Streptomyces venezuelae ATCC 10712: one gene and its partner. The protein of the gene in region 2 interacts with the protein of the main gene of each other region in a pairwise test. Links are inferred from orthologs where the notes say so. Each region holds a gene or a part of one and is shown on either strand. Other genes may lie near its edges.

Evidence for each region. Proteins that work in one complex are often made in the same cells at the same time.
Region 1: the proteins of ftsZ (region 2) and rlmN interact in binary tests that used the Escherichia coli proteins (3 or more experiments, as listed by UniProt). The link is inferred for Streptomyces venezuelae ATCC 10712 from one-to-one orthologs.

The regions. Positions count from the first base shown.
Region 1 is NZ_CP029197.1:5,734,641-5,740,416, reverse strand. What follows is about bases 2,557-5,470. They hold rlmN (dual-specificity RNA methyltransferase RlmN), read right to left. Parts: upstream 4,610-5,470; coding sequence 3,503-4,609; downstream 2,557-3,502. Other genes in these bases: DEJ43_RS26630 (MFS transporter), read right to left, coding at 4,657-5,470; DEJ43_RS26640 (thiamine ABC transporter substrate-binding protein), read right to left, coding at 2,557-3,280. Outside these bases: DEJ43_RS26650 (ABC transporter ATP-binding protein), read right to left, coding at 1-534; DEJ43_RS26645 (ABC transporter permease), read right to left, coding at 534-2,147; more of DEJ43_RS26640, read right to left, coding at 2,186-2,556; more of DEJ43_RS26630, read right to left, coding at 5,471-5,776.
Region 2 is NZ_CP029197.1:1,939,133-1,946,612, forward strand. What follows is about bases 2,164-5,065. They hold ftsZ (cell division protein FtsZ), read right to left. Parts: upstream 4,271-5,065; coding sequence 3,056-4,270; downstream 2,164-3,055. Other genes in these bases: DEJ43_RS08590 (YggS family pyridoxal phosphate-dependent enzyme), read right to left, coding at 2,164-2,322; pgeF (peptidoglycan editing factor PgeF), read right to left, coding at 2,331-3,059; DEJ43_RS08610 (cell division protein FtsQ/DivIB), read right to left, coding at 4,549-5,065. Also shown: DEJ43_RS08575 (DivIVA domain-containing protein), read right to left, coding at 1-413; DEJ43_RS08580 (YggT family protein), read right to left, coding at 469-759; DEJ43_RS08585 (cell division protein SepF), read right to left, coding at 840-1,463; more of DEJ43_RS08590, read right to left, coding at 1,603-2,163; more of DEJ43_RS08610, read right to left, coding at 5,066-5,364; murG (undecaprenyldiphospho-muramoylpentapeptide beta-N-acetylglucosaminyltransferase), read right to left, coding at 5,393-6,487; putative lipid II flippase FtsW, read right to left, coding at 6,494-7,480. UniProt on the Escherichia coli protein: Essential cell division protein that forms a contractile ring structure (Z ring) at the future cell division site. The regulation of the ring assembly controls the timing and the location of cell division.

The sequences.
Region 1 (5,776 bases), 3.8 Mb from region 2 along the record:
GAAGAGCTGCCGCAGCTCCACGACGAGCCGCTCCCGCAGCCCCCGGTCGAGCTGCCCGAGCGGCTCGTCCAGCATCAGCAGCCGGGGCCGCGGCGCCAGAGCACGGGCCAGCGCCACCCGCTGCTGCTCGCCGCCGGAGAGCGCCGAGACGGCCCGCCGCTCGGCACCGGGCAGACCGACGAGGTCGAGCAGCTCCCGCACCCGCTCGGTCTGCTCGGCCTTCCCCGCGCCGTGCATCCGCAGCCCGAAGGCGACGTTGCCGCCGACGTCCCGCTGCGGGAAGAGCTGGTGGTCCTGGAACATCAGGCCGACGCCCCGCCGGTGCACCGGCACCCCGCGCTGGTCGGCGCCGCCGAGCAGCACCCGCCCGCCGTCGAGGGCCTGCAGCCCGGCGACCGCCCGCAGCAGCGTGGACTTGCCGCTGCCGCTCGGCCCGAGGACGCACACCGTCTCGTGGTCGGCGACCTCCAGGTCCACGGCGTCGAGGGCGGCCCGCGCCCCGAACCGTACGGTCGCCCCGTCGAGTCTCAGCATCAGAACTCCCCCGAGGTGCGTTCGGTCCGGAGCCGTTCGAGCAGCAGCAGGGACACCGCGCACACCACCATGAGGATCGTCGAAAGGGCCATCGCCTGGCCGTAGTTGAGTTCGCCGGGCCGGCCGAGGAGCCGGGCCACCGCCACCGGAAGCGTCGGGCTGTCGGGCCGGGCGATGAAGACGGTCGCGCCGAACTCGCCGAGGGACACGGCGAACGCGAACCCGGCGGCGATCAGCAGCGCCCGCCGCACCAGCGGCAGGTCCACCTCCCGCCAGGCCCGCCACGGCGAGGCGCCGAGCACGGCCGCCGCCTCCCGCAGCCGCTCGTCGACCGCCCGCAGCACCGGAAGCATCGTCCGTACGACGAAGGGGACGCCGACCAGGGCCTGCGCGAGCGGCACGAGGATCCAGCTGGCCCGCAGGTCGAGCGGCGGTTCGTCGAGGGTGATGAGGAAGCCGAAGCCGACGGTCACGGCGGACACCCCGAGCGGCAGCATGAGCAGCGCGTCGAAGCCCCGCACGAGCCGCCCGGCACGCCTGGTCAGCGCGGCCGCCGCGAGTCCGCCGACAACGAGGGCGATCAGGGTGGCGACGACGGCGTACCGGAGCGAGTTCCCGATCGTGTCGAGCAGCGGCACGAGGAAGGTGCCGGAGGGGTCCGGGGTCCGCAGGGCCCGGTAGTAGTCGAAGCCGTACCCGTGGGAGGTCGCGAAGGACCGCTCGACGAGCACTCCGAGCGGCAGCACGATCAGCAGGGCGACGGACAGCAGGACGCCCGCGAACAGCGCCCACTGGCCGGCGCCCCGGGGCCGCCGCGCGGTCTGCTCGGGCGCGACCAGCTTCAGCGCGGTCTCCCGGCGGCGTACGGTCCGGGCGTGCACGACGAGGACCAGGCCGACGGCGGCGAACTGCACCATCGTGAGCACGGCGGCCGTCGTCAGGTCGAAGCGGACCACGGTCTGCCGGTAGATCTCCGTCTCCAGGGTGGAGTACGTCGATCCGCCGAGGATCTGGACGACGGCGAAGGAGCTCGCGGTGAAGAGGAAGACCATCAGCGCGGCCGCCGCGACCGAGGGGGCGAGCGCCGGCAGGGTCACCGTCCGCCACGCCCTCCAGCGGGACGCCCCGAGCACCCTCGCGGCCTCCTCCTGCCGCGGATCGAGCTGCGCCCACAGACCGCCGACGGTCCGGACGACGACGGCGTAGTTGAAGAAGACGTGGGCGATCAGTATCGCCCAGACGGTGGTGTCGAGCCGCACGCCCCACAGCCCGTCGAGGAGCCCGCCGCGCCCGACGAGGGCCAGGAACGCCGTGCCGACCATGACGGTCGGCATCACGAACGGCACGGTGACGACGGCGCGCAGCAGCCCCTTGCCGGGAAAGTCGAAGCGCGCGAAGACGTACGCGCCGGGCAGCGCGATCAGCAGGGTGAGGCCGGTGGAGGCGAGCGCCTGCCAGCACGTGAACCACAGGACGTCGAGGATCTCCGGCCGGCTCAGCGTCTCGCCGAACCGGCCGAACTGCCAGGCGCCGTCGACCCGCAGCCCGCGCTCGACGATCGAGACGACGGGCCAGGCGAAGAACAGCGCGAAGAAGGCGACGGGCGCGGCCATCAGGCCGAGCCGCGCCGCGCTTCCCCGGCGGTCGGGGACTACTTCAGAACGAGCGACGACCACTGCTGGATCCACGGGTCACGCTTCTCGGCGATCTTCTCCGGCGCCATCGTCTCCGGCTTGCCGACGACCACGCCGTGCTTCGTGAACAGCTCGGGCAGGGCCGCGTCCTTCGCCACCGGGTTGACGAACATCTGGAGCGGCATGTCCTCCTGGAACTTCTTCGAGATCAGGAAGTCGATCAGGGCCTTGCCGCCCTCGGGGTTCTTCGCCCCGTTCAGCAGGCCCGCGAACTCCGTCTGCCGGAAGCAGGTGCCGGTGGAGACGCCGGTGGGCGCCTCCTTCGGCTGCGGCTCGCCGTAGAGCACCTCGACCGGCGGGCTGGAGGCGTACGAGACGACGAGCGGCCGGTCGCCCTTGGCCTTCTTGCCGCCGGCCGAGCCGGAGAACTCCTGGTTGTAGGCGAGCTCCCAGCTGTCGACGGTCTTCACGCCGTTCGCCTTGAGCTTCGACCAGTAGTCCTGCCAGCCGTCGTCGCCGTACTTCGCGGCCGTACCGAGAAGGAAGCCGAGCCCCGGGGAGGACCGCTCGGGGTTCTCGACCACGAGCAGGTCCTTGTACGCGGGCTTCGCCAGGTCGTCGAAGGTCACCGGCGGCGCCAGCTTCTTGTCGGCGAAGTACTTCTTGTCGTAGTTGACGCAGATGTCACCGGAGTCGATCGGCGTGACCCGGTGCTCCTTGTCGAGCTGGTACGCCGCCGGGACCCGGTCCAGGCCCTTCGCCTCGTACGGGACGAAGATCCCGTTGTCGAGGGCGCGGGACAGCAGCGTGTTGTCGACGCCGAAGAAGACGTCGCCCTGCGGGGCGCCCTTCGTCAGGATCTCCTTGTTGACGGCCTCGCCGGCGTCGCCGCTCTTCAGCACCTTGACGGTGAAGCCGGTCTGCTGCGTGAACGCGGCCAGCACCTCCTTGGAGGCGTTGAACGAGTCGTGGCTCACCAGGGTCACGGTCTTCGGGGCGGGGGCCCCGGACGGGCCGGCGGCCTTCTCGCCGTCCTCCGCGCCGCAGGCGGCGAGGCCGGTGACGCCGAGCGCCGCGACGAGCGCGACGGCGGCGGACTTCTTGATGCTCACTGAGATTCCTCCTGGGTGTGACCAGGAAGAGACGCGGCCCTGCCCACGACCGGCGGACCGGGCGCGGGCAGGGCGCAACAGCTTGAGTTAACGACCGAACTTCCTACCCAGAATGACCTGGGCAAGGTTCAGAGGGTCTGCGGTCCTACGGTGACCGCACTCTCAGCGCTGTGGCGCTCCCCTGTCGGAATATGGAGATGTGTTCGAGCTCAGACTACAAGGTCAGCGCTCGGCCGCGGCCAGCTGTCCACAGGCGCCGTCGATCTCCTGGCCTCGGGTGTCCCGCACGGTCACCGGCACGCCGTGGCGGGCGATGGCCTCGACGAAGGCCTTCTCGTCCTCGGGCCGGGACGCCGTCCACTTCGAACCCGGCGTCGGGTTCAGCGGGATCAGGTTCACGTGCACCCGGCGGCCCTTGAGCAGCCGGCCCAGCAGGTCACCGCGCCACGCCTGGTCGTTGATGTCCCGGATGAGCGCGTACTCGATGGAGATCCGGCGCCCGGACTTCTCCGCGTACTCCCAGGCCGCGTCGAGGACCTCACGCACCTTCCAGCGCGTGTTGACCGGGACCAGGGTGTCGCGCAGCTCGTCGTCCGGGGCGTGCAGCGAGACCGCGAGCCGGCACTTGAAGCCCTCGTCGGCGAACCGCAGCATCGCGGGCACGAGCCCCACGGTGGAGACGGTGATCCCGCGCTGCGAGAGGCCGAGGCCGTCCGGCTCGGGGTCGGTGAGGCGACGGATGGCACCGACGACCCGCTTGTAGTTGGCGAGCGGCTCCCCCATGCCCATGAACACGATGTTGGAGAGCCGCGCCGGTCCCCCGGGCACCTCCCCGTCCCGCAGCGCCCGCATGCCGTCGACGATCTGGTGCACGATCTCGGCCGTCGACAGGTTCCGGTCGAGGCCGGCCTGCCCGGTCGCGCAGAACGGGCAGTTCATCCCGCAGCCGGCCTGCGAGGAGATGCACATGGTCACCCGGTCCGGGTAGCGCATGAGCACCGACTCGACGAGCGTGCCGTCGTGCAGCCGCCACAGGGTCTTGCGGGTGGTGTCGTCGTCGCACGAGATGTGCCGCACCACGGACATCAGATCGGGCAGCAGCTCCCCGGCCAGCTTCTCCCGCGAGGCGGCGGGGATGTCCGTCCACTCGGCGGGGTCGTGCGCGTACCGCGCGAAGTAGTGGGTGGACAGCTGCTTGGCGCGGAACGGCTTCTCGCCGATCGCGGCGACGGCCTCCTTCCGCTCGGCGGGCGTGAGGTCGGCCAGGTGCCGCGGCGGCTTCTTGGCTCCGCGGGGGGCGACGAAAGTGAGTTCTCCGGGCTTGGGCATGGTGCTACCAGTGTCGCAGACGCGCGCCCGTGGCCCGGTTCGCCGTTTCAGGGGGTCGGTGAGCGGGGCTGGGTCCGGGGGATGCGGTGGGTGAAGAAGAGGGCCACGACGGACGCGCCGGCCAGGATCGCGAGGGCGGCCTTCAGGCCGTCCAGCCGGGCGGCGTCGTTCGCCTCCAGGGCGGCCTCGGACACTTCCTCGCTGGTGCCCGCCTCGTCGAGGGCGGTCGTCAGCTGGGCGTCCGAGAGGAACGGGACGCCGCTCTGCAGCTCGACGGCGGCCTGGCTCCTCACCTCGGCCGGGATCGCGTCGTTCCGCTCCACGGCGGTCAGGAACGAGGAGGTGAGCGCCGCGATCATCAGCGAGCCGGCGAGCGCCGTACCGATCGAGGAGCCGAGGTTGGTGACCGCGTTCTGGATCCCTCCGACCTCCGCGCTCTCCCGGTCCGGGACCGCGGAGACCGTGACCGAGCCGAGCTGGGAGGCCAGCGCGCCCATGCCGAAGCCGATCAGCAGCAGCGGGACCGTGACGATCTCCGCTCCGGCGTCCGCGTCCAGCGCGGCCATCAGGGCGACCGCGCCCGCGAGCAGCGCCAGCACCCCGATCCGCACCACCCGGCGCGGCGAGACGTCCGGGAGGAGACGCGGGATCAGGACCGCGGCGGCCAGCAGCGTCAGCGAGAGCGGCAGGATCCGCGCACCCGTCTGCAGGGCCGAGAGGCCGAGGGCCACGGAGAGGTAGAGCGGGACGACGAAGAAGACGCCCATCTGGACGAGGTACTGGAAGAAGAACATCGTCAGACCGCCGGTGAGCTGCCTGTTCCGCAGCATGGCCGGGTGGACGAGCGGGTCCCCGTCCCGCTCGACGAGCCGGGCCTCCCAGCGCAGGAAGAGGTACAGCAGGAGCAGGCCCGCCATCATCAGCCACACGGTCAGCGACACCCCGAGCCACGCGGGCGCGTCGGCCTTCGGCCGGACCCAGCCCCATTCGTCCGAGCGCAGCACGCCGTAGACGAAGACCCCGAGCCCGGCCGCGGACAGCGCCGCGCCGACGAGGTCGATGCGCGGGCGCTCCTGGTCGGTGGCGTCGGCGATGCGCCGGGCGAACACCAGGATGACGAGTACGACCAGGACCTCGCCGGCGAACACCCAGCGCCAGGAGAAGTAG
Region 2 (7,480 bases):
ATCGGGCCGGGACCCATCGGGCCGCCCTGCATCGGGCCGGGGCCCATGGGCCCGCCCTGCATGGGGCCGGCGGGAAGCTGCGGGGCGCCGGAGGGCAGCTGCGGCGGGCCCATCTGCGGCGGCTGCTGCTGGACCGGCGGTCCGGATATGGCGGCGGGCACGGGCGCGCCGGGACCGACGGGACGATCCTGCTGCTCCGGGGGCTTACGCATGCCCTGCTGCTGCTGGTTCTGCGCGGCGGCACGGGTCGCGGCGGCCAGCTTGGCGCGCAGGTCCTCGTTCTCGCGGAGCAGGCGGGTCAGCTCGGCCTCGACCTCGTCGAGGAAGGCATCGACCTCGTCCTCGTCATAGCCTTCTCGGAGGCGGACGGTCGTGAACTGCTTGTTCCGCACGTCCTCGGGGGTCAGCGGCATCTCTTCTTCACCTCTACGTAGTCGTCGGCAGTCGGCAAGACCGTATCGTCCACATTCACCTCGCGAAGCTGCTCACGATGTTGATCAGGATGTAGACGATGATCATCAGAACGAAGAAGGACAGGTCGAGTGCCACGCCCCCGAGACGCAGCGGCGGGATGAGTCGCCGCAGAAGCTTGAGCGGTGGATCGGTGACAGTGTAGGTGGCCTCAAGGACGACCACCATCGCCTTACCGGGTTGCCATGAACGGGCGAACTGGAAGACGTAGTCCATGACAAGTCGGACGATGAGGAGGACGAGGAAGCACATCAGCACGATGTAGACCACCTGTAGTGCGACGCCCATCCCGCGTTTCCCTCTCCCCTGACTTACGTGCTCTCGCTTGTCCGGCCGCTTCGCGACCGGTCCGTCCGGTTCTCGTGTTCTCAGCTCTGGTTGAAGAATCCGCCCTCTGCGATCCGGGCCTTGTCCTCCGCCGTGACATCGACGTTAGCAGGCGACAACAGGAACACCTTCTGCGTCACGCGCTCAATGCTGCCATGGAGCCCGAAGACGAGTCCGGCGGCAAAGTCGACAAGTCGCTTCGCGTCCGTGTCGTCCATCTCCGTGAGATTCATGATCACCGGGGTGCCCTCACGGAAGTGTTCCCCGATGGTACGGGCCTCGTTGTAGGTCCGGGGGTGGAGTGTGGTGATGCGGTAGGGCTCCCGCTCGGACACGACCTTGGGCATGATCACCGGTGCGTTCTTCTCCATGCTGGGACGTTCGGGTGTGATGGATGCCACGGGGGCAATTCGGGCCGGACGTCCGCTTTCGGCGAGTACCGGGACGGAATGGGCGATCGGCTCACGGGGCGCCGGGGGCTGCACCACACGTACCGGTTCCTCACGCTCCGCCTGACGCGGGGGGGCGATGTGGCGCCGGTCTCGCTCGGGCTCCGGCTCCAGCTCGGGTTCGAAGTCGTCGTCGGGGTCGAAGCCCCGGCCGTCGTACCCATCGTCCTCCACGAGGCCGAGGTAGACCGCCATCTTGCGCATCGCGCCGGCCATTCTCTGAGTCCTCCGCTCTGTGGTGGATCGCCCTACTGGCCAATGTCGCAGCGTCACCAAGTGCCCGCGATCCACGGGTCATGCCGCCGTTCTGCGGAATGACCATATTTTCTGCTGTGGTCCGACTTGCTTCGCGACGTTACCCGAGCTTCGGGCGGACACCGAGTACCGCCGTACCGACGCGTACGTGTGTCGCCCCGGCAGCGACGGCCTCTTCGAGGTCCGCACTCATCCCTGCTGACACCATGTTCGCAGCCGGACGGGTCGCGCGCAGGGCAGTCGACAAATCCATCAGCCGGTCGAAGGCGGCGCGTTGCCGCCCGGCGTACGGTCCGGCGAGCGGGGCGACGGTCATCAGTCCGTCGAGCCGCAGCCCGGGAGCCGCGTCGACGGCGGCCGCCAACTCCTCGATCCCGTCCGGTGCGACACCGCCGCGGTCGCCCCGCTCGCCGGACTCGGCGTCGAGCGCGACCTGCAGGAGGCAGCCGAGCTCCCGGCCCTCCTTCTCCGCCGCGGCGGAGAGCGAGGAAACGAGCTTCAAGCGGTCGACGGACTGCACCACATCGGCATAACCCACCACGGATCTGACCTTGTTGGTCTGCAACTGACCCACGAAGTGCCAGGTCAGATCAAGGTCGGCACAGGCCGCCGCCTTGGGGGCGGCGTCCTGGTCCCGGTTCTCGGCGACGTTCCGCACGCCGAGCCCGTGGAGGATTCTCACGTCGCTCGCGGGGTAGGTCTTGGTGACCACGATGAGCGTCACCTCCTCCCGCGCGCGCCCGGCGGCGGCACAGGCCGCGGCGATGCGCTCCTCCACCCGGGCCAGGTTCTCGGCGAGTTCCGACGTGCGGTCCGTCATGTCTCTTCTCAGTCCAACCAGACATATCCCGCGAGTCGCCCCGTGGTGCGATCGCGGCGGTACGAGTAGTGGTCGCGCGACTCCAGGGTGCAGACCCCGGCGTCCTCGACGTCCAGGACCCCGAGCCGCTCCAACTGCGCGCGCACTCCGGCGGCGACGTCGACGGCCGGGGTGCCCCAGGAGGTCTCCGCGTAGGCGGCGGGTTCGACGGCCGCGACCTCGGCGCGCATCGCCTCCGGCACCTCGTAGCACCGGCCGCAGACGGCGGGTCCGGTGCGGGCGACGATCCGGGCGGGGTCGGCGCCGAGCTTCACCATCGCCCCGACCGCGGCCGGGACGACTCCGGCGACCATGCCGGGCCGTCCCGCGTGGGCGGCCGAGGCGACCCTGGCGACGGGATCGGCGAGGAGCACCGGGACGCAGTCGGCGGTGAGGACCGCGAGGGCGAGTCCGGGCCGGGAGGTGGTGAGCGCGTCCACCGACGGGATCGCGTCGCTGCCCCACGGCCCGTCGACCTCGGCGACGTCCGCGCCGTGCACCTGGTTCATCCAGACCACCCGGGCCGGGTCGAGCCCGAGGGCCCCGGCGGCGCGCGAGCGGTTGGTCCGTACGGCTTCGGGGTCGTCCCCCACCGCGCCGCCGAGGTTGAGCTCCACGTACGGAACGGCGCTCACCCCGCCCCACCGGTCGGTGAAGGCGAAGTGCGCGCCGTTCGCGTCGAAGCGCTGTCCTATCACTTCAGGAAGTCCGGGACGTCCAGCTCTTCGGCCTGGCTGTCCGCGTACGGACGGGCCGGCGGGACGACCGGAGGGGCGGCCGGCAGCGGGGTCTCGTTGACCGCCGGCGCCGGCTCGGCCGGGGCCTGGGCCGGCTCGTCGCGCGGGGCGACGGTGCCGAGGCCGCCCAGCGGGCGGGAGGTCTCGACGTGGCGGGGGGCCGGGGCCGGCTCCTCGCGCTTGGCGGAGACCGAGCCGATGATGTTGTCCCGGCGGGCCGGCGGCTGGCCGCCGTCGAAGCCGGCCGCGATGACGGTGACCCGGACCTCGTCGCCGAGGGCGTCGTCGATGACGGCGCCGAAGATGATGTTGGCCTCGGGGTGGGCGGCCTCGCTGACCAGCTGCGCGGCCTCGTTGATCTCGAAGAGACCGAGGTCGCTGCCGCCGGAGATGGAGAGCAGGACGCCACGGGCGCCGTCGATGGAGGCCTCGAGGAGCGGCGAGGAGATCGCCATCTCCGCGGCCGCCACGGCGCGGTCGTCGCCGCGGGCGGAGCCGATGCCCATCAGGGCCGAACCGGCCTCGGACATGACCGACTTGACGTCGGCGAAGTCGAGGTTGATCAGGCCCGGGGTGGTGATGAGGTCGGTGATGCCCTGCACACCGCTCAGCAGCACCTGGTCGGCCGACTTGAAGGCGTCGAGCACGGAGACCTGGCGGTCCGAGATCGACAGGAGCCGGTCGTTGGGGATGACGATGAGGGTGTCGACCTCTTCGCGGAGCTCGGCGATGCCGTCCTCCGCCTGGTTGGCGCGACGGCGGCCCTCGAAGGTGAACGGCCGGGTGACCACACCGATCGTCAGGGCGCCGAGCGAGCGCGCGATGTTGGCGACGACGGGGGCGCCGCCGGTGCCGGTGCCGCCGCCTTCGCCGGCGGTGACGAAGACCATGTCGGCCCCCTTGAGGACCTCCTCGATCTCCTCACGGTGGTCCTCTGCCGCCTTGCGACCGACGGCCGGGTTCGCCCCGGCCCCGAGGCCGCGGGTGAGTTCACGGCCGACGTCGAGCTTGACGTCGGCGTCGCTCATCAACAGCGCTTGCGCGTCGGTGTTGATCGCGATGAACTCGACGCCCTTGAGACCGACCTCGATCATTCGGTTGATGGCATTGACACCACCGCCGCCGACACCGATGACCTTGATGACTGCGAGGTAGTTCTGCGGTGCTGCCACGTCGAAGGCCTCTCGCCTCGAGTTACGTGTCGTCGCCGCGCGTTGGTTCGCGCCGCTCCGACGGATGCCGATTGGGACGGTCCGAAACGCCGACCCAAACCCTAACGTTGAAGTTTAGGGTTACCAGTGTCTCTGTTCGCTGGACTCTTCCGAACAGGACACTAAGTCGACAAGTGGCGCACGTTCAACGAACACGCCGAACCTCCCGTTTTTCTTTTCACCCTATGTGATCACCCGTAGCGCTGGCCAACCAGGGTGCTGGCCAGGGGTGATACCCGTCAACTCCCGGACGAGGCGGGCGCCGTGGGGGCACTTACATCGAAGTGCCCCGCTTTGGGAGTGGCCTTCAGGAGCGCGGTGAGGACACGGGCCTTGACCGCGCCGTGTTCGCCGCTGCCCCAGAAGACGGTGCGCCCCCTGGTCAGCTCCAGAGTGACGGAGTCGTACGAGGTGATGCGCACGACACGAGTGTCCCGGGCGATTTCCGCCGGGAGTTCACCCCGGACGCCGACCGCCTCCTGGAGCAACCGGTCCGCGTCGAAGCGGCGCAGGCTCGGGGAGGAGGCACTGTCGAGGACGAGCCGGGGGACATTCCGGGGGGCGGTGTCGACGGTCGCGAACCGCATTCCGGTCGCGTCCACTTCGATGAACTTTCCGCCCTTTTCGATGAGAAGAACGGGCTTCCGTTCCGTCACTTTCAGCCCGATTCCGTGCGGCCAGGACCGGACGACGTCGACCGAGTCGACGCGCGGCAGTTCCTTCCGGATACGCGCCTCGATGGCGTCGGTGTCGACGGTGACGAGCGGCGCCCCCAGGGGCACGGCGGCCGCCGCCTCGACCTCACGGGGGGTCAGGACCGAGGTTCCGGAAGTCTTCACACGTTCCACACGGAACCAGGTCGAGCCGTAGAGCGCCCAGAGGCCGCCGGCCACGAGCAGCAGCACGCCGAGGGTGATGAGGAGCGCCCGGGTGCCGGGCATCCGGAACTTTCGGTTCCGGGTGCCCGGCCGGGACGGACCGTCCGACGAGCCCTTCGACGACCTCTTCGCCCCGCTCGCGCCGCTCTTCTCGGCGGTCGTCGGTCCGGCTGCCACCTGGCGCCTCCTGCCCTCAGCCGCCGCGCTACGCCTGTCGGCGGGCGGCGATCGCCTCGTACACCATGCCGACGAGCAGATCGTCGGCGTCCCGGCGGCCGAACTCGGCGGCGGCGCGGGACATCTCGTACAACCGGTGCGGATCGGCCAGTACGGGCAGGACGTTGCCCTGCACCCACTGCGGCGTCAGCTCCGCGTCGTCGACGAGGAGTCCACCGCCGGCCTTGACCACCGGCTGGGCGTTGAGCCGCTGTTCGCCGTTGCCGATGGGCAGCGGGACGTACGCGGCGGGCAGCCCGACGGCGGAGAGCTCGGCGACGGTCATCGCGCCCGCGCGGCAGAGCATCATGTCGGCCGCGGCGTACGCGAGATCCATCCGGTCCACGTACGGTACCGGCACGTAGGGCGGCATACCGGGCATGTTGTCGACGCGCGGCATTTCGTTCTTCGGGCCCACCGCGTGCAGGATCTGGATCCCGGAGCGCTGGAGCACCGGGGCGATCTGCTGGATGACCTCGTTGAGCCGCCGGGCGCCCTGCGAGCCGCCGGAGACGAGGAGGGTCGGCAGGTTCGGGTCGAGCCCGAAGGCCGCGCGCGCCTCGGGGCGCACCCGCGCCCGGTCGAGGGTCGCGATGGTGTGCCGCAGCGGGATGCCGATGTAGCGGGCGTTGCGGAGCTTGCTGTCCGGGGTGGCGACGGCGACCCCGGCCGCGTACCGGGAACCGATCTTGTTGGCGAGACCGGGCCGGGCGTTGGCCTCGTGGACCACGATCGGCACCCCGAGACGCTTGGCGGCGAGGTAACCCGGCAGCGCCACATAGCCGCCGAAGCCCACCACGCAGTCCGCCTTGGTGCGCTCCAGGATCTGCTCGGCGGCCTTGATGGTGCCGCGCAGCCGCCCGGGGACGGTGATCAGCTCGGGGGTGGGCTTGCGGGGCAGCGGTACGGCGGGGATGAGGGCCAGCTCGTAGCCCCGCTCGGGCACCAGCCGGGTCTCCAGACCCTTCTCCGTGCCGAGCGCCGTGATCCCCACGCTGGGGTCCTGCCTGCGCAGGGCGTCCGCGAGGGCCAGCGCGGGCTCGATGTGGCCGGCGGTCCCCCCGCCGGCGAGTACGACATGCACCGAAATTCACCGCTCTCCGGACGGGCGCTTCTTGACGCGCCGTCGCATCGACTTCCATCTCACCCCGGCCCGCTTGCCCCAGCCGGGGCGGCGCAGGGCCAGGGCCGCTTTCGCGGCGGGTTCCTGTCGCGCGAAGGCGATGAGGAGCCCGACGGCGAACATGGTCGGCAGCAGGGCCGACCCACCGTAGGAGAACAACGGGAGCGGGACCCCGGCGATCGGCAGCAGACCGAGCACCGCACCGATGTTGATCACGGCCTGAGCCGTGATCCAGGTGGTCACACCTCCCGCGGCGAACCTCACGAAGGGGTCCTCCGTGCCTCCGGCCACGCGGATACCCGCATAGCCTAGAGCCGCGAACAGGGCGAGTACCGACAGCGTCCCCGCGAGACCCAGTTCCTCACCGGTGACCGCGAAGATGAAGTCGGTGTGCGCCTCGGGCAGTTGGCCCCATTTCTCGACGCTCGCACCGAGTCCGGAACCGAACCATCCGCCCGAGGCCAGAGCATAGATTCCGTGCGCGGCCTGCAGACAGGGGGCTCCCTCCCCGCCGGGGTCGGTCGCGCCGATGCAGTCGAAGCGCTTCATCCGGTTGGCGCTCGTCTTGATCAGCAGGACGCCGATGGCACCGGCCACCGTGAGCACCCCGACGAAGAGCCGGGTGGGCGCTCCGGCGGTCCACAGCAGGCCGAAGAGGATCGCGGCGAGGATGATCGAGGTGCCCATGTCGCCGCCGAGCATGATGAGCCCGAGCAGCATGAAGGCGCCGGGTACCAGCGGCACCAGCATGTGCTTCCACTGCGTCAGCAGCCGCATGTCGTGCTTGCGGGCCAGCAGGTCGGCCCCCCACAGGATCAGCGCCAGTTTGCCGAACTCGCTGGGCTGGAGCTGGAAGGGGCCGCCGAGGGAGATCCAGTTCTGGTTGCCGTTGACCGCGTGCCCTATCCCGGGGATCTGCACGAGCACCATCAGGAAGACCGCGCCGACCAGGAT